3 regions of the Streptomyces recifensis genome follow, and region 3 is predicted to be linked to each of the others. Evidence: riboswitches for the same ligand, from Rfam matches in the RefSeq annotation. Region 3 holds a riboswitch; each other region holds the start of a gene.

The links. Region 3 has a riboswitch for cobalamin ahead of CCN33_RS09045 (CoA-acylating methylmalonate-semialdehyde dehydrogenase). Riboswitches for the same ligand answer to the same signal wherever they lie in the genome.
Region 1: linked by a shared signal. The riboswitch ahead of CCN33_RS03225 (ribonucleoside-diphosphate reductase subunit alpha) and the one ahead of CCN33_RS09045 (CoA-acylating methylmalonate-semialdehyde dehydrogenase) in region 3 are both predicted to bind cobalamin.
Region 2: linked by a shared signal. The riboswitch ahead of CCN33_RS14550 (hypothetical protein) and the one ahead of CCN33_RS09045 (CoA-acylating methylmalonate-semialdehyde dehydrogenase) in region 3 are both predicted to bind cobalamin.

Annotation. Positions count from the first base shown of each region.
Region 1 covers NZ_MUNH01000049.1:7,819-14,181, forward strand. Annotated here, with positions in the region: gene CCN33_RS03210 (GlxA family transcriptional regulator) at 1-307, opposite strand, end outside; gene CCN33_RS03220 (ribonucleotide-diphosphate reductase subunit beta) at 561-1,568, opposite strand; gene CCN33_RS03225 (ribonucleoside-diphosphate reductase subunit alpha) at 1,568-3,949, opposite strand; cobalamin riboswitch at 4,075-4,200, opposite strand; gene CCN33_RS03230 (GNAT family N-acetyltransferase) at 4,264-4,770, opposite strand; gene mctP (monocarboxylate uptake permease MctP) at 4,910-6,363, opposite strand, start outside.
Region 2 covers NZ_MUNH01000239.1:11,087-17,449, forward strand. Annotated here, with positions in the region: gene CCN33_RS14535 (SDR family oxidoreductase) at 1-154, shown strand, start outside; gene CCN33_RS14545 (hypothetical protein) at 1,157-1,720, shown strand; cobalamin riboswitch at 2,345-2,468, shown strand; gene CCN33_RS14550 (hypothetical protein) at 2,530-2,928, shown strand; cobalamin riboswitch at 3,061-3,204, shown strand; gene CCN33_RS14555 (DUF4430 domain-containing protein) at 3,368-3,853, shown strand; gene CCN33_RS14560 (cobalamin-binding protein) at 3,867-4,787, opposite strand; gene CCN33_RS14565 (prenyltransferase/squalene oxidase repeat-containing protein) at 4,828-6,240, opposite strand.
Region 3 covers NZ_MUNH01000137.1:28,124-34,486, forward strand. Annotated here, with positions in the region: gene mmsB (3-hydroxyisobutyrate dehydrogenase) at 1-876, opposite strand, end outside; gene CCN33_RS09035 (enoyl-CoA hydratase/isomerase family protein) at 873-1,949, opposite strand; gene CCN33_RS09040 (acyl-CoA dehydrogenase family protein) at 1,946-3,094, opposite strand; gene CCN33_RS09045 (CoA-acylating methylmalonate-semialdehyde dehydrogenase) at 3,102-4,625, opposite strand; cobalamin riboswitch at 4,854-5,027, opposite strand; gene CCN33_RS09050 (ECF transporter S component) at 5,089-5,913, opposite strand; partial or broken gene CCN33_RS09055 (AAA family ATPase) at 5,910-6,363, opposite strand, start outside.

The DNA of each region.
Region 1 (6,363 bases), on a different contig from region 3:
CCCGTGCGCCGCGGGCCACGGCCCGGCGCAGGGCGTCCAGCAGGGCGGGGGGATAGTCGCGGGAGGTGTAGGAGTCGCCGGCCGGGACGGCGATCAGATCGGCCTCCTCCAGCCGCTCCAGACCGTGCGGGGTGGAGACGGTGAAGCCGCAGTGGGTGCGCAGGGTGGGCCCCTCCGCCGAGGCCACGGCGAAGTCGTAGACCGGCAGTCCGTCGTCACTGCGGTCGATGCCGAACACCTCGCACACCACCCCCAGCTCGAAGGGGTGCACTCCGTCCAGCAGGACCGCGACCACGTTCTTCAACATGCTGCCAGTGTGCCTCGTCGCTGGCAGGAATTCGAGGGCCTGCGGCAGTCCTGCCAGTGGTGGACAGGAGCGTTCAGCGCGAGGCTGATGACATGAACGGAAACCAGATCGAAGGTCTCATCGGAATGGTCGCCACTCTCGGCATCCTGGTCCTCCTGGTCCTGCCCTCGGTGATCGGCATCGTGCGCGAACGGCGCATCGACCGACAGCTCGGGCAGGACCGGAAGGACCGCGGAAAGGAGACTCGGACGGCTCAGAAGTCCTCGTCCAGGTCCACGGTGCCCTCCACCGCGACCTGGTACGCCGACGGGCGGCGCTCGAAGAAGTTCGTCAGCTCCTGAACACCCTGCAGCTCCATGAAGGAGAAGGGGTTCTCCGAGCCGTACACCGGGGCGAAGCCGAGACGTGTGAGGCGCTGGTCGGCGACGCACTCCAGGTACTGCCGCATCGACTCGGTGTTCATGCCGGGCAGGCCGTCACCGCACAGGTCGCGCGCGAACTGCAGCTCGGCCTCGACGGCCTCCTGGAGCATGTCCTTCACCTGCTGCTCGAGCTGGTCGTCGAACAGCTCCGGCTCTTCCTTGCGGACGGTGTCGACCACCTCGAAGGCGAACGACATGTGCATCGTCTCGTCGCGGAACACCCAGTTGGTGCCGGTGGCGAGGCCGTGCAGCAGGCCCCGGCTGCGGAACCAGTAGACGTACGCGAAGGCGCCGTAGAAGAACAGGCCCTCGATGCACGCGGCGAAGCAGATCAGGTTCAGCAGGAACTTGCGGCGGTCCGCCTTGGTCTCCAGCCGGTCCAGCTTGTCGACCGAGTCGATCCACTTGAAGCAGAACTCGGCCTTCTCCCGGATGGAGGGGATGTTCTCCACCGCCGCGAAGGCGTCCGCGCGGTCCTCCGGGTCGGGCAGGTAGGTGTCGAGCAGCGTCAGATAGAACTGGACGTGCACGGCCTCCTCGAAGAGCTGCCGGCTCAGGTAGAGCCGCGCCTCGGGGGAGTTGATGTGCTTGTACAGCGTCAGCACCAGGTTGTTCGCCACGATCGAGTCACCCGTGGCGAAGAACGCCACCAGGCGGCCGATCAGGTGCTGCTCCTCGGGGGAGAGCTTCGCCAGGTCGGCGACGTCCGAGTGGAGGTCGACCTCCTCGACGGTCCAGGTGTTCTTGATCGCGTCCCGGTAGCGCTCGTAGAAGTCCGGGTAGCGCATGGGGCGGAGAGTCAGCTCGAAGCCGGGGTCGAGCAGGTTCTTCTCGGTCATCACTGGCAGGCCTCGCAGGACTCGGGGTTTTCCAGGGAGCAGGCGACGGCGTCGGGGTCGGCCGCCTGCTGGACGGGGATGGTCTTGGTCTCCTGGGCGCGGCCCGCCGCGCGGGCGATCCGGGTCGCCGGGCGCGAACGCAGGTAGTACGTGGTCTTCAGACCCGACTTCCAGGCGTAGGAGTACATCGAGGAGAGCTTGCCGATGGTCGGCGTCTCCAGGAAGAGGTTCAGCGACTGAGCCTGGTCGAGGAACGGGGTGCGGGCGGCGGCCATGTCGATCAGACCGCGCTGCGGGATCTCCCAGGCCGTGCGGTACAGGTTCCGCACGTCCTCGGGAATCCAGGCGAAGCCCTGCACCGAGCCGTTGGCCTCGCGCAGCTCCTCACGGGTGCGGGCGTCCCACACGCCGAGGTTCTTCAGCTCCTGCACCAGGTACGCGTTGACCTGGAGGAACTCGCCCGACAGCGTCTCGCGCTTGAACAGGTTGGACACCTGCGGCTCGATGCACTCGTACACGCCCGCGATGGAGGCGATGGTCGCCGTCGGCGCGATCGCCAGCAGCAGCGAGTTGCGCATGCCGACCTCGGCGATCCGGGCGCGCAGCGCGGCCCAGCGCTCCGGCCAGGTCAGCTCGACGTCGTAGTGGTCGGGGTGCAGCACGCCCCGGGCGGTACGGGTCTGCTCCCAGGCGGGGAGCGGGCCGTTGCGCTCGGCGAGGTCGGCGGACGCCTCGTAGGAGGCCAGCATGATGCGCTCGGCGATCCGCGTGGACAGCGCCTTCGCCTCGGGGGAGTCGAAGGGGATACGCAGCTTGAAGAAGACGTCCTGGAGGCCCATCGCGCCGAGGCCCACCGGGCGCCACTTGGCGTTCGAACGGCCGGCCTGCTCGGTCGGGTAGAAGTTGATGTCCACGACCCGGTCGAGGAAGGTCACGGCGGTACGGACGGTCTCGTCCAGCCGCTCCCAGTCGATGTCCCCGTCGGCCACGAAGGCGCCCAGGTTCACCGAGCCGAGGTTGCAGACCGCGGTCTCCCCGTCGTCGGTGACCTCCAGGATCTCCGTGCACAGGTTGGAGGAGTGCACCACGTTGCCCGGCAGCGCCGTCTGGTTGGCGGTGCGGTTGGCGGCGTCCTTGAAGGTCATCCAGCCGTTGCCGGTCTGCGCGAGGGTGCGCATCATGCGGCCGTACAGCTCGCGGGCCGGCATGGACTTCTTCGCCAGGCCCGCCTCCTCGGCCTTGCGGTAGGCCGCGTCGAACTCCGGGCCCCACAGGTCGACCAGCTCGGGCACGTCCGCCGGGGAGAACAGCGACCACGACTCGTCGGCGTTGACCCGGCGCATGAACTCGTCCGGGATCCAGTGCGCGAGGTTCAGGTTGTGCGTACGGCGCGCGTCCTCACCGGTGTTGTCGCGCAGCTCCAGGAACTCCTCGATGTCGGAGTGCCAGGTCTCCAGGTACACCGCGGCCGCGCCCTTGCGCCGGCCGCCCTGGTTCACCGCGGCCACCGAGGCGTCCAGTGTCTTCAGGAACGGGACGATGCCGTTGGAGTGCCCGTTGGTGCCCCGGATCAGCGAACCCCGGCTGCGGATGCGGGAGTAGGAGAGGCCGATGCCGCCGGCGTGCTTGGAGAGGCGGGCGACCTGGTGGTAGCGGTCGTAGATCGAGTCCAGCTCGTCCAGCGGGGAGTCCAGCAGGTAGCAGGACGACATCTGGGGGTGCCGCGTACCGGAGTTGAACAGGGTGGGGGAGGAGGGCAGGTAGTCCAGGCGGCTCATCAGGCCGTACAGCGCGGCCACCTCGTCCACGGCGGGGGCGCTGTCGTTCTCGGCCAGACCGCTCGCCACGCGCAGCATGAAGTGCTGCGGGGTCTCGATCACCTTGCGGGTGATGGGATGGCGGAGCAGGTAGCGGCTGTACAGGGTGCGCAGGCCGAAGTAGCCGAACCGGTCGTCGGCGCCGGTGTCGACCAGGGCGTTCAGCCGGGCGGCGTGCAGCGTCACGAAGTCGGCGGTGCGGTCGGCGACCAGGCCCTCGCGGTGGCCCACGGCCACCGACTCGGTGAAGCGGGTCACGCCCTGCGAGGCGGCCTCGGCGCGGATGGAGAGCGTGAGCAGCCGGGCGGCCAGCCGGGAGTACGCGGGGTCCTCCGAGATCAGACCGGCGGCGGCCTCGGTGGCCAGCTCGCGCAGCTCCGCCTCGTCGGCGCGCGCCGACCGGCCGCGCAGCGCGGCGGCCGCGACCCGGCCGGGGTCCGCGTCGGGGAGGTCGGCGGTCAGCTCGGTCAGGGTCCGCAGCAGCGCGGCACCGGGGCCGTCGTTCTCCACAGGGGCCTCGGTCGCCGGGGTGGCTGAAGCCGGATCGGCAGGCGCGATGGTCACGTGGGGCTCTCCCTCGCTGGGCACGGGGGCCTGGCGGAGGGTATGAGAGGGCACGAGCGCACGCGGCGTCGCGTCCACCGGCCCACTCCACGAGGCCCGGACGTCTTCGAGCACCCGGGCCGGACGGCCGGGCGCCGCTGTCGGCAGGTCCTCGGACTGACGCTGGCATGCGCGAAGCACGCGAGTACACCGTTGCGGGACAGTTCCGGATTCGCACCGGATTCCCCTGCGACGACAGCGAGCATGAGCATACATCTAGTGCCGCCCTGTCGCGTCACCCCCAGATGTTGTGTCTGTTGTGTGTCGCGGCGGCTTCAGAGGGTCAACTCGTAAGTGAGCAGAGCGAGGTCCGAAACGCCCGGCAACGGGTTCCAGTCGCGGTGCGGGGTGCGGTGGAAACCGAGGCGTTCGTAGATGCGGTGGGCGGCGTGCATCGTGGGCTGGGTGGAGAGGACGAGGCCGTGACAGCCCGCCAGGGCCCGTGCCCGGTCGGCACAGGTCCGTACGAGGGCCTCCCCGGCTCCCTGGCCCCGGCCGGCCCGCGCGACCGCCAGCATCCGGATCTCGGCCTCGCCCGGGCCCGCGATGTCGGCCATGGGGCCGCCGGCCGGGACGAAGGTGACCCCGCCCAGCAGGACGTCCCCGCGCACGGCCACCAGGATCTCCGCGTCCGCCGCCCGCCGGGCCACGTCCCGCAGCTCACCCAGGTAGGCGTCGCTCTCCCCGAAGTCCAGCAGGCCGTCCTGGAGGTACGCCTGCGCGGTGATCTCGCCCAGGGCGGTGTACTCGGCCGGGTCGGCGTCTCTGATGAGGAGGTCCATGCCCGGCAGTGTGTACGACGACGGGCCGCCGTCGCTTTCGCATGACGGCGGCCCGTGGCCGAAAAGGTGCGGACCTCTAGGCTCTTTCGTTTGGATCAGGCCGGACCCCGCGAGCCCGGCAAGATCCAAACGAGAGGCCCTAGTGGCTGGTGCCCGCTGTCGCCGGGGGGAGTTCGACCTCCACGCCGGGGTCGCCCGCGTCGGCGGTGTAGTCGGCGGGGGTGGTCTCGTCGATGCCGTCGGGGGCCTTCACGGCCTTGAGGACGAAGGTGAGGACCACCGTCACGACGACGTTCAGGACGAAGGCCGTCAGGCCGATGTAGCCGATCTCACCGATGCCGGGGATCTCCTTGGCGGAGCCGCCGAAGTGCTTCTGGGTGGGGGAGGCGACGCCGTAGGCGGCGAGGGTGCCGTAGACCATGCCGACCGCCCAGCCGGCCAGCAGGGCCCAGCGGTGGAACCAGCGGGTGAAGAGGCCGCCGACCAGGGCGGGGAAGGTCTGGAGGATCCAGATGCCGCCCAGGAGCTGGAAGTTGATGGCGACCGTCTTGTCCATGGTGAGGACGAAGACCAGCGCGCCCACCTTCACCAGGAGCGAGACCAGCTTGGAGACCTTGGTCTCCTGCTCGGGCGTCGCGTCGGGCTTGATGAAGTCCTTGTAGATGTTGCGGGTGAACAGGTTCGCGGCCGCGATCGACATGATCGCCGCCGGGACGAGCGCGCCGATACCGATCGCCGCGAACGCCACGCCCGCGAACCAGTCCGGGAACATGTCCTCGAACAACTGCGGGATGGCGAGCTGCCCGTTGGTGACCTTCACCCCGGCCGCGATGGCCATGAAGCCCAGCAGCGCCAGCAGCCCCAGCATCAGGGAGTACAGCGGCAGGATCGTGGTGTTGCGCCGGATGACCTCGCGGCTCTTGGAGGAGAGGGTCGCGGTGATCGAGTGCGGGTACATGAACAGCGCGAGCGCCGATCCCACCGCCAGCGTGGCATACGTCCACTGGCCCGCCGGAGCCGGGACGAGTCCGCCCGCACCGGCGGCGGTGTACTTCTCGCCCGCCTTGGCGAAGATCTCGTCGAACCCGCCCAGCTTGATCGGGATGTAGATGATCGCCACCGCGATGACGATGTAGATCAGCGTGTCCTTCACGAACGCGATCATCGCCGGGGCCCGCAGACCCGAGGAGTACGTGTACGCCGCGAGCACACCGAAGGCGATCAGCAGCGGCAGGTCCTTCACGAACCAGTTGGTGTCCTCACCGCCGCCCACGCCCATCACGTCCAGCACCGCCTGGATGCCGACCAGTTGGAGCGCGATGTACGGCATGGTCGCCAGGATTCCGGTGACCGCCACGGCCAGCGAAAGACCCTTGGAGCCGAAGCGCCCGCGCACGAAGTCGGAGGTCGTGACGTAACCGTGCCGGTGCGAGACCGACCACAGCCGGGGCAGGAAGGTGAAGATCAGCGGGTACACCAGGATCGTGTACGGCACCGCGAAGAACCCGGACGCGCCGGCCGCGTAGATCGCCGCCGGCACCGCGACGAAGGTGTACGCCGTGTACAGGTCGCCGCCGAGCAGGAACCAGGTGA
Region 2 (6,363 bases), on a different contig from region 3:
CAACGTCGTGGACACCGCCCACGGCTCGCGACCCTTCCGTGTCCACGTGGATCCCGCGAACGACGGCAGCGAAGAAGTCAGCGAGGTCGCAGACCGCATCCGCCGGGACTTCCTGGCCCGAGTCGGCCTGGAGGACATCCTCCATCCGCACTGACCCACCCATCGCATCGAGGGGTCGCTCCGAACATCATGCGGCACCTGACCTTCGTCCGGGGCGGCTCTCGTGGTTGTCGCCCGGCTGGTGGATGAAGGCTGCCGCGTGACGGGAGGCGGCGCGCACGAGCCGTGCTGGGCCGCGGGACCCTGCCGTACCGGGAATGCCCGCCGGGTCGCTGTGGTTGAACAGGGCGTGATGGTGAAGGGGACAGTGTCCCCGGGCCTCATCTACAGCCTGCAGGGACGATCGTTCGGCTGAAGCCCTGCAGAGCCTTTCGCCGCGTAGGCGACCGCCCTTCACGATCACACCCTTTCGGCGGTCCCGGCCAGCATGCTGGCCGGGACCGCCGCATTTTCATCCACACCACTGCGCGGCGGCGCTGTTGACGACACGTCTGCCGGCAACCGCTTCTCCGATGTTGCACGGTTGTCAGGTTGTCCCAGCCGAGCCGGACCGAGCGTACCCACCGCCCGAGATCCTCGCCCTGGTGCACGACGTCGCCGGGCTCGGTCGGCAGCGGTCGGTCGGCCTCCAGGCGGAGCCGGACGAGGTGGAAGGCACGCTGCCACTCCACCGGCCAGCTCGGGCACCAAGCGGGGTCGCTGTGGGCCAGTGTGTGGACCCGTCCAGGCATGGCGCAGCCCATCAGCTGGGGGCCCCGAGCCGACCACACACGCCGGTGACGACCGCCTGCACACGCAGCGCGGCACTCACGACACCGTCCATACCACCGCTCAACGGACCCGGCCCGCAACGACGCGCCGCAAATACGCAAGTGAGGAGGTATCAAAATGTCACCTGAAAGGATCTAATAGCATGTTAATCTGCTGTTCAACCGCTTTTTCTGATATATCGTCAGTTCATTGTGGTGGCTCAGAAATACCCTGTTTGGAGTCGAGTCCCGATCTTCCGATATGCCGGTCATGTCGGCTGTAGGTAAGTTCATCCACGAGCCGGTCCGACGGGCCGACGCCTCTCTGTGCGACAGGAGATCGTGAGATGAAGCTTCGTTCCACCGTGATCACCGCTGCCGTGTCGGCTGCCGCGGCCATGGCCGCGACCGGGATCACATACGCCTCGGCCGCCCCTGCTGCGGCGCCCCAGGAGGCCCCCGCCGCCGTCGCCGCCGCATCCGGCGGCAGCGGGCAGGGCGGGACCGCCAAGGGCAACCCGGGCGGCAACAGCAACAGCAACAGCAAGGGCAACGAGGGCAAGGGCAACGAGGGCAACGACTGGGACGACGACGACGACAACAACGAGGGCGGTGGCGGCGACTACAAGGGCCGCATCCAGATCAACGAGCGGTCCTACTCCACGCACCCCGGTGACTGCATCACCGTGGTCAGCGGCCTGGGTGCGAAGACCCTGAACGTCCGCAACGAGAGCCGCAAGGCCGTCGAGGTCTTCCGCGGGGCCGTCTGCGACAACGGCGCTCCCATCGCCACCGTCGGCCCGCACAGCTCCAGCTACGGCGTGAAGCCCGGCTGGACCAAGGGCATCGACATCGACAAGGGTGTCGTGGCGAGCTTCCGTGTCGTCAAGCGCCACCACGACGACTACTAAGCCGTAACCGAGCGCATACTGTGAGCCCCGGCCCGCCGGAATCGGGCCGGGGCTCACAGTTTGGCCCATGCGCGTGGCGGCCACATCCACCACCGCCCCCGCCAATGCCGGATGTCGGGCGCGCGGCATCCGGTGCCCGCGGCTGTCCCTCGTCTTCGCGGGCAGCCCCACCTGCCGTTTTATGCCCCTCGGCTGGGTTCTCAGTCCGCCGACCCCGGCTGTCCACCCGGCGCTTTCCCGGGACGTGGGCCTGTGACACACCAGCGCCCCTGATCGCCCGGGCGGGCCGGTTTCCCCTCCCTGGCCGACCGGCCCGTCCGGGCACCTACAGGGAGGGGCAGCCGTCGACAGGCTGGCCTGGGGTGGGCACCCATGAACGGGTGGAGGAGGTTGCCGTGCCGATGGCGCCCAGGTCTGTGGGGCTGCACCTGAGCCATCGAGTGGGCCGGTCGCTTCCTGCGTGTGACGCTCGTTTGACGGTCTTCTCACCTTTCACGGGGCAGGCGCACGACGAAGGCTCCCGCGGCCGGACCGCTCGCGGGAGCCGTTCCGCGTGGCGGCCAGAGGAGGGGCCAGCGTCGCATGATGAGATGATGATCAGCGACATAAGGCGACGGCGGTCCGAGGAAGCCGGTGGGAATCCGGCGCGGTCCCGCCACTGTGACCGGTGCGCGAGCCCTGGCAGCCCCACCGCCCTGATGCGGGTGAGAAGGGCCGGGGCGTGTCGCGACCCGGGAGCCAGGAGACTCACGCGGTCGCCTCCTCGAGCGACCCCGGGGCGGATCTCCCCGGAAAAGGGGAGCGGCGCCATGCCCAAGAAGCCCACGAAAACGACAGCGACAGAGGTTCGGCAGGGCGCCGAACCGGTGCCCTGCCGCGTCGTCGTATGCCGCGACTGCTGCTGCGGCACCCCCAAGGTGACGGGAGTCGATCACGCGGCGCAGACCGCGCGACTGCGAGCGGAGGTACCCGTGCGCATCTCCGACTGCCTCGATGTGTGCGACCAGGCCAACGTCATCGTCGTACAGCCGTCCGCCGCCGGACGCGCCGCCGGCGCACGACCGGTCTGGCTAGGGCTCGTCAACGATCCGGACGCGACCGAGGATATCGTCACCTGGGTGCGTGCCGGTGGTCCGGGGGTAGCTCCGTTGCCCGACATCCTTGACCTGTACACCCTCACGCCGCCGCGGCGCACCGTGGGCTCCTGAGCCTTCCGCATCGTGCGTAACTCGGGGGTTCCCCGACTGCGGCTGTTCGTGAGACCGGTATCAAGAAAACTGGTTGAGTATCTCCAACTGACCATAAGATGAGCGCAGTTCGCGCACGACCCGAGAACGTCGACCGGCGTCGGTGCGCGAGCTGTGCGCATTACAACCGCATAGGTGCGTGCGTGGGGGAAGCCGGTGGGAGTCCGGCGCTGACCTGCAACCGTGTGCGGCCGCGAGGCCGCGAGTCGGGATACCTGGCGCGTGCCCTGAATTGCTTCCCACTGTCATGGTCTGCAGCGCGAAGCCGAGAGCCTCGTTCGGGTCGCCCTGGTCGGTGCCGTCCAGCCGTCGTACACCACGGCCGTGGACCACAGGCTCTGGTGCCTTCCCGTCCGCACGGTGATGGGCTGCGGGCCACCTCATCAGGAAGGCTCGAGCCTTGCACCGTACATCCGCACGTCGCACTATGATCGCCTCAACCGTCCTCGGACTCGCCCTCGCCTCCGCGCCGGTCGCGCACGCCGACAGCACGCCGAGCACGAACGCTCCCGTCAGGGTGACACTTACTGTGCAGGGACCGGACGGCCTGCTGTTCAAGGGGAAGATCAGAACCCGCGGTCATGGGGTCACCACCGCGACGGGCGGCACGCACAGATGCGACGGTACCAACGGCGGCGCCAACCCGTCCGCCGTGCCGACGCCGACGGCGGCTCTCGACGACGCGGCGCGCAAGCGGCACTTCACCTGGGACGGCACCTGGTACGCGTCGTTCGACGACTACTCGGTCGATGCCATCAAGAACGTCAGCGGTGGTGGCAGCGCCTACTGGAACATCTCGGTCAACGGCACCTCCGCCCCGGTGGGCGGCTGCCAGTTCAAGCTGAACGCCGGTGACAAGGTGACGTTCACCTGGACGGCGTTCTGATCCTTCCTTGTCGTCACCGGCCGGGGAACGGATGTGCCTCGGCCGGTGCGACTTCCTCGCCGGTCCGCACGCTGTGCAGGACATGGGCGAGCACCTCCGCCCCCCGCACCACCCGTGGCCCCGGTCGATTGAAGTGGGACGGTCCGTCCAGCACCCATACGCGGCCGGACCGGACGGCCGGCAGATCCGACCAGCCCGGCAGTCCGGTGAGCAATGCGGCTTCCCGCAGGGTGCGTTCGGGTGGGAAACCGCACGGCAGCACCAGGACCACGTCCGGCTGTGCGGCGCGGACCGCCTCCCAGGTCATCGGCTTGGTGTGCTCGCCCGGCGCGGCGAGAAGAGGTTCGCCGCCCGCGGCCGTGATCTGTTCGGGCACCCAGTGCCCGGCGGGCCACAACGGGTCGAGCCATTCGATCGCCACCACCCGTGGTCGGGCACGTCCCGCAACCGCCTTACGGACCCGGTCCAGCCGGGCCAGCAGCGCCGCCCGCTTCCGCTCCGCCTGCTCCCGTACGCCGAGCAGCTCGCCCACCGTGACCAGGCAATCCAGGACGTCCTCGAGGGTGCGGGGCTCCAGGCTGAGGACTCGGGTGTCGGCGTCCATCAGTCGCACCGTGCGGCTGACCTTCTCGTACGACACGGCGCACACGGCGCACAGGTCCTGGGTGAGGATCACGTCGGGGCGCAGGGCCGCGAGAGCCTCGGTGTCGAGCGTGTACAGCGACGAGCCCGAGTGCGCCGACCCGCCGACGGCGTCGGAGATCTCCCTGCTGGACAGCGCGTCCTGGTCGAGGTCCGCGCCGGTCACCACGGGTACGGATGCCACCTCGCGCGGTGGCCAGTCGCACTCGTGGGTGCGGCCGACCAGCTGGTCCGACAGCCCGAGCTCGGCGACGATGTCGGTCGCGGCGGGCAGCAGGGAGACGATGCGCATACCCCGACTCTAGGTCCCGCCGCGTCCGACAGGGCTGCCGTCAGGCGCCCCAGCGCACGGCGATCGTGTCACCGACGCCGACGACCGCGCCCCGCGTGGCGGAGGTGAACGACGAGCCGTCGATGCTGACCTTCCACGTGTTGGATCCGCTGTTGGCCTTGCCGTTGACGGCCGTGATGGTGCCGGTGCCGGAGGACGGGGTCACACTCGTGACGCAGCCGGACGGCGTCGCGCCGCTCGTGGCCGCGTCGAGGACGGCGCCCAGCGTGGTCGTCGAGCCGGTCGGAGTGAGGGCGACGGAGCACACCTTCAGATTGCCCGCGCCGTCGTCCACGGTGAGCGCCAGCTTCGTCGCCGTACCTGAGGTGAGGGAGGACTGGCTCACCCACTGCGGCGCACCCGGCGTGGTGGGAACTGGCGGGGTGGCCGTGAAGCCACCGCCGGCCACGGCCCGCAGACCGTCGATCGAGGAGTACGCCGTCGGCGAGGTGTCGGAGGGGAGGTACTTGAACCCGCCGCCCGGGTTGAACTGCTGCGCGATCAGGAAGTCCACCGGTGTCTTGCCCATGGAGGTGCGGAAGTCCCCGGTCTGCGGGTCGATGCCGCAGGCGTTGAGGCCGGACACCGCCCAGCCGTTGGAGTCGGTGTTGACGCCGAACATGGCGTTGAACGCGCCGCTGTTCGGCACGAGCTTGCTCTTCAGGAACGCCTTGGCCTGCACGATGTCGGTGTCGGTGTTCGGCACGCCCGACACGCACAGCGCGGCCATCGCCGCTCCGGTCATGTCGACGTCGCTCGCGGCGGAGAGCTGGCTGGGGTTGCCCTCGGCCTTGCTGTAGTTCCAGCCGCCGTCGTTGTGCTGGTTGGCCCGCAGACGGGTGATCACGGCGTCGCGCAGCGCCTGCGGGATGCGGGCCTGCCCGGACTGCGTCTTCGCGCCGTTCAGGGCGAGGGCCGCGAAGACGGTGCCGTTGAAGTTGGCGGACGGGCCAATGTAGCCGGGTTCGGCGGTCTGCCAGTAGCCGTAGATGTCGGCGATCAAATTGCGGGAGGCGGAGACCCGTGCCGGGTCGATGCCGGCGGCGTAGGCGTTCAGCGTGGCACGCTCGTAGTCGGTGACGACGGGAGACGACGACGGCCAGCCCGAGGTGGACAGCAGGTTGCGGTAGACGGTTCTCGCGTTCTTGCTCGTGTCACCGCCGGGCGTCACGTCCACCGCGGCGGTCCCGGCCGAGGCGAGCGCGCTGAATGCCCACTCGTTGGACAGTCCGGAGCCGGCGTACGAACCGTCCGCCGCCTGAAGGGACTTGAGGTAGGCGACGCCGTTGGTCTTCGACGTGGCGATCTGCGCCGGCGTGGAGGTCGCCGCCGCGGGCAGTGTAGTGAGCGCGAAGGCGCCGAGTGCGGCGGCCGCGGTGAGGGCGGTACGGCGGTGGGACAGTGAACGGGGCATGGCCTGCTCCTTGGATGGAGGACGCCGGCCGGACCCGGTGCCGGGCCGGAAGCGGCCTCTGCGGAGCAGCGGGCGTGGCCGCCGTCCGGAACGCGTGGACCGGCTTCCAACAGTGCTTCACCG
Region 3 (6,363 bases):
GTCCCTGATGGTGCGCACGATTCCGGAGAAATCCTCAGCGGCTCCGGTCCGCTCGGCGTAGGCGGCGTACAACTCGGCTGCTCGCAGGCCGAGTTCCGCCTGCACTCCGGCCGCCTTGACCGCGTTGGCCGCGAGCCCGAGGTCCTTGGCCATGAGGGAGGCGGCGAAGCCCGGCCGGTAGTCCCTGTTGGCGGGACTGGTCGGCACGGGTCCGGGGACGGGACAGTTGACGCTGAGCGCCCAGCACTGCCCGGACGCCGTGGAGGCCACGTCGTACAGGGCCTGGTGGGACAGGCCGAGGCTCTCGCCGAGGACGAACGCCTCGCTCACGGCGATCATGGAGACGCCGAGGATCATGTTGTTGCAGATCTTGGCAGCCTGCCCGGCACCGGCGCCGCCGCAGTGGACGGCCTTCTTACCCATGGCTTCCAGCAGCGGCCGCGCCTCGACGAACTCCGCCTCTCCCCCGCCGACCATGAAGGTGAGCGTGGCCGCCTCGGCTCCGACCACCCCGCCGGAAACCGGTGCGTCCAGGGCCCGCATTCCGGCGGCCGCCGCACGCTCATGGGCGGTGCGGGCATCGGCGACGTCGATGGTGGAGCAGTCGACGAAGAGAGTGCCCGGCCGGGCCGCCGTCAGGACAGTGTCGTAGAGGTGCAGGACGTGGCTGCCCATGGGAAGCATGGTGATGACCACTTCGGCGTCGGCGACCGCGTCGACCACTGACGACGCGGGTTCCACCCCCGTCCGCGTGGCGCCGTCCAGGGCGTCCGGTACCAGGTCATGGCCGCGGACACGGTGGCCCGCCTTGACCAGGTTGGCGGCCATGGGGGCGCCCATGTGCCCGAGTCCGATGAATGCGACGGTACGGTTCACCAGGCCACCTCCGTGGCGGCGTCAGGTCCGGCGAGTCCGAGTTCGTGCTCGCCGAGCGGGGCGAAGAAGCATTCGACGTCGGCGTCCGTCACCTCGACCAGGGTGGCCGGCGACCAGTGCGGGTCGCGGTCCTTGTCGATGACCTGGGCGCGGATGCCCTCCACCAGGTCGGGGGTGCGCAGGGCGGCGCACGAGACGCGGTACTCCTGGTCGAGGACCCGCTCCAGCGGGCCGAGGCGCCGGGCTCGGCGCACCGCGGCGAGGGTGACCTTCAGGGCGGTGGGGGACTTGGCGAGCAGGGTCTCGGCGGCCTCCTTGGCAGCGGGGTCGCCGTGCGCGAGAAGCCGGTCGACGATTTCCTCGACGGTGTCGGCTGCGTAGCAGGCGTCGATCCACTCCCGCCGACCGGCCAACTCGCCTCGGGGCGGCGGCTGTACATGGCCGGCGAGCGCCTCTCGCACGGGATGGTCGGCGAGATCGCTGACGAAGTGCGGGACTGCGTCGGCCGGTACGAAGTGGTCGGCGAGTCCGCAGAGCAGGGCGTCACCGGCACCGATCTGTGCGCCGGTCAGTGCCAGGTGGTCGCCCAGTTCTCCGGGGGCGAGGGCGAGCAGGTAAGTGCCTCCGACGTCCGGGACGAAGCCGATCCCGGTCTCCGGCATGGCGATCCTCGACCGCTCGGTGACGATACGGACGCTGCCGTGCGCGGAGACGCCGACCCCGCCGCCCATCACGATGCCGTCCATGATCGCGACGTACGGCTTGGGGTAGCGGGCGATGCGGGCGTTGAGGCGGTACTCGTCGCGCCAGAACGCGGCCGAGGCAATGCCGTCGCCGTCTCGGGCATCGTCGTGGATGCCGCGGATGTCGCCGCCGGCGCACAGGCCGCGCTCCCCGGCGCCCGTGATGACCACGGTCTCCACGGCCGGGTCGCGTTCCCAGGATGTCAGGGCCGCGTCGATGCGGCGGGCCATCTCGTGGTTGAGGGCGTTGAGGGCCCTGGGCCGGTTGAGGGTGATGTGGGCGGCCCGGCCGGTGGTGTGGAACAGGACGGGTTCGTCGGTGGCGGTCATCCGAGCGCCTCCGTCAGGCCGCGGGCCACGATGACGCGCATGATCTCGTTGGTTCCTTCCAGGATCTGGTGGACGCGCAGGTCGCGGACGATCTTCTCGATGCCGTACTCGCTGAGGTAGCCGTAGCCGCCGTGCAGTTGGAGCGCTCGGTCTGCGACCGAGTACCCGGTGTCGGTGGCGAACCGCTTGGCCATGGCGCACAGGTACGGCGCCTGCGGGTCACCCCGGTCGAGCGCCTGCGCGGCCTGCTGGACCAGGGCACGGGCTGCGGCCAGTTCGGTCGCCATGTCGGCGAGCCGGAAGCGCAGTGCCTGGGCGTCGAGCAGCCGGGCGCCGAACGCTTCCCGGTCGGCGAGGTGGGCGAGGCTGCGGTCGAGGGCGCTGCGGGCGCCTCCGAGGGAGCAGGCGGCGATGCCGAGGCGGCCGCCGTTCAGGCCGGTCATCGCGATGCGGAAGCCCTCGCCCTCGCGGCCGAGGAGCCGGTCGGCGGGCAGCCGTACGCCGTCGAGGACCACTTGTCGGGTGGGCTGGGCGTTCCAGCCCATCTTGCGTTCGTTCGGACCGAAGGTGAGACCGGGGTCGTCCTTGTCGACGATGAACGCGGAGACACCGTCCGCGCCGGTGCCGCCGGTGCGCGCCATCACGACGTACACCTGGGAGGCGCCCGCGCCGGAGATGAACTGTTTGACGCCGGTCAGCACATACTCGTCGCCGTCCCGTACGGCCCGGGTCGTGAGGGCCGCCGCGTCCGAGCCGGCTCCCGGCTCGGTCAGGCAGTAGCTGGCCAGGTCCTCCATGGCGCACAGCCGGGGCAGCCACCGCTCCCGCTGGGTGTCGGCACCGTAGCGGTCGATCATCCAGGCGACCATGTTGTGGATGGAGAGGTACCCGGCGATGGACGGGCAGCCGGAGGCGAGGGACTCGAAGACGAGTACGCCGTCGGCCCGGCTGAGGCCCGAACCGCCGTACTCCTCACGGACGTAGACGCCGCCGAGGCCGAGCCCGGCCGCCTTGCGCAGCACGTCGACGGGGAAGTGCTTGTCCCGGTCCCAGTCGAGGGCGCGGGGTGCGAGATGGTCCTGGGCGAAGTCGAGTGTGGTCTCCACGAGGGCCTGCTGGTCCTCGGTGAGCAGGGTGGTGGTCATACGGCGCTCATCCCATCGTGGGGATCGTGAAGCTCGCACCCTCGCGCAGGCCGGCGGGCCAGCGGGAGGTGACGGTCTTGGTGCGGGTGTAGAAGCGGATGGCGTCCGGGCCGTGCTGGTTGAGGTCGCCGAAGCCGGAGCGCTTCCAGCCGCCGAAGGTGTGGTAGGCGACCGGCACCGGGATGGGCACGTTGACGCCGACCATGCCGGTGTTCACCCGTCGGGTGAAGTCGCGGGCGGTGTCCCCGTCGCGAGTGAAGATCGCGACGCCGTTGCCGTAGGGGTGCTCGCTGGGCAGGCGCAGGGCCTCGTCGTAGTCGGCGGCGCGCACCACCGACAGCACCGGCCCGAAGATCTCCTCCTGGTAGATGCGCATCGCCGGGGTGACCCTGTCGAACAGCGAGGCTCCGGCGAAGAAGCCGCTCTCGTGACCGGGCAGGACGAAGTCCCTCCCGTCCACCACGAGTTCGGCTCCCTCCTCGAGGCCGAGGTCGACGTAGGAGCGCACTCGGTCCACCGCCTCCCGGGTGACCAGTGGACCGAAGTCCGCCTCGGGGTCGTCGCTGCGGCCGATCCGCAGGCTGCCGATGCGCTCCTTCAGCCGGGCGACCAGCGCGTCGGCGGTGTCCTCGCCCACCGGTACGGCGACGGAGATGGCCATGCAGCGTTCACCCGCCGATCCGTACCCAGCGCCGATCAGGGCGTCCACCGCCTGGTCCAGGTCGGCGTCCGGCATCACGATCATGTGGTTCTTGGCGCCGCCGAAGCACTGGGCGCGCTTGCCGTGGGTGGCGGCGGTGGCGTAGACGTGCGCGGCGATCGGTGTGGAACCGACGAAGCCCAGGGCGGCGACGCGCGGGTCTTCGAGGAGGGTGTCGACGGCTTCCCGCCCGCCGTTGACGACGTTCAGGACGCCGGCCGGCAGTCCCGCCTCCAGGAAGAGTTCGGCGAGCCGGAGCGGGACGGACGGGTCGCGTTCGGAGGGCTTGAGGACGAAGGCGTTGCCGCAGGCCAGCGCCGGGGCGGCCTTCCACAGGGGGATCATCGCCGGGAAGTTGAACGGCGTGATCCCGGCGACAACGCCGAGCGGCGCGCGCAGCGAGTGGACGTCGATGCCGGTGCCCGCGTTGTCGGTGAACTCGCCCTTGAGGAGGTGCGGGATGCCCGTGGCGAACTCCACCACTTCCAGGCCGCGTTGGATGTCGCCGTGGGCGTCGGCGATGGTCTTGCCGTGCTCGGAGGACAGCAGCCGGGCCAGCGCGTCCTTCTCCTGCTCGACGAGCTGCAGGAAGCGCAGCAGCACGCGGGCGCGGCGCTGCGGGTTCCACTCGCCCCACTCGCGCTGGGCGTCGACGGCGACACCGATCGCCGCCTCGGTCTCGGCCCGGTCCGCCAAGGGCACGCGGGCCTGGACCTCGCCGGTGTTGGGGTCGTACACGTCACCGTGGAACCCCGATGTTCCCGGGGTGTGCTTGCCACCGACGAAATGGGTCAGCTCACGTACGTCGGTGGGGTCGTTCGGACGGATCATGGGTGCCTGCTCTCGTCAGGTGAGGGTGATCCGGGATGGCCGCGCCGAACCGGCACACGTGGACGCGGTGGCGTACACAGGCGTGCGGGGGCGGCGCGAGAACGCGAATGGCGTGCGAACCGTCAAGCGGTGACGACGGGAATGCGGCGTGTATGACGCCTGCGGCGGAGTCCGCCGGGATCGTGAATGCGCACCGGTGCCATGCGTGTCAGCTCCATCCTCGTGGACAACACGGAACATCCCACGGCCGGTATCCTGACTCCCGGATCAGCGCGCGCCGTCCGCCTTCCCGACATCCAGCTCGTCAGTGGCGTCCTGCTCGACGGCGTGCTCCCCGGTCACAGTGGCGGGACCGTGCCGGAATCACACCGGCTTCCCTGCACCGCGGGCCTACCCATCGAATATATAGTTGGACGTCCTAGTAAATCCACCCCCGCAAGCCGGGTTCCGGTGGTGTTCGAGGTCAGCGGGGTTCGGATTCGGCCGTCCGGGGGGCCGCGAAGCGCACGGGCGCCCGGAAGCGGGCCTTGCGTGCGGCGCGCCGGAAGGTGGTCAGCACGGCGGGGCCGGCCAACAGCACGCACGCGAAGTTGGTGATCGCCCGCCCGGTGTCCCAGCCCAGCGAGGTGGCCAGGTCGAAGGCGATGTAGCGGTGCCACTGCTCGGTGAAGGGCAGGCCCGGGAGGTAGGCGATGGAGCTGTTGGGGTCCAGGGAGAACGGCCAGAAGGAGAGGTTGAGCAGGAAGCCGAAGAGGTAGCCGGACAGCGAGCCGTACACGGCCAGCATCAGCACCTCACGCCGGCCGCTCGCCCCAGGCAGAAATCCGGCGAGCATCCCCACGAAGGCGCAGCCGAACATCTGGTACGGCATCCACGGTCCCACTCCCCCAGTGATCAGGGCGGAGGCGAACAGCGAGGTGCAGCCGAGGACGAAGCCGAAGCCGGGGCCGTAGACCCGCCCCGCCAGCACGAGGACGAAGAAGACGGTCTCGATGCCCGCCGTGCCGGCACCGAGCGGGCGCAGGGCGGCGTTCACGGCGGAGAGTACGCCCAGCATGGCGAGTGCCTTGGAGTCGATGCCGCCTTCGGCGATCTCCGACAGCACCACGCAGAGGACGAGCACCAGCAGGACGCCGAAGATGAGCGGGGGCGCGTAGTTGGAGCCGAACTTGCCCGGCGCGACCACGAACGGCCAGAAGAAGGCGACCAGTCCGAGGAAGGCGGCCAGTGCCATGACCACGCCGACGCGTGGGGTCAACCGGATGGCCGTGCCGATGCGCGTGCTCATGGACGTGTTCCCTCGTCGTCGGCGGTCGCCAGTTCCCGCGCCACTTGCCGGACGGTCAGGTAGGGCAACGGGGCGAGGATCTTCGCCGTCTGGGGGGCGAAGGTCGGTGAGGAGACGATGACTTCGGTAGTGGGTCCGTCGGCGACGACGTCTCCCTCGGCCATGACCACCACCCGGTCGGCGGCGCGTGCGGCGAACTCGACGTCGTGGGTGGAGATGACGACGGCGCGGCCCTCCGCCGCGAGGGCGTCCACGATGCCGATCAGTGCCGTCTTGGCCCGGTAGTCCAGGCCGCGGGTCGGTTCGTCCAGCAGGACGATCCGGGGCGCGGCGGAGAGCTGGATGGCGAGGACGAGCGCGAGCTTCTGGCCTTCCGACAGATCGCGCGGATGGGTGGCGTCGTCGATGCCGGGCGCCAGCCGGCTCGCGGAGTTGGGGACCGCCACGTCC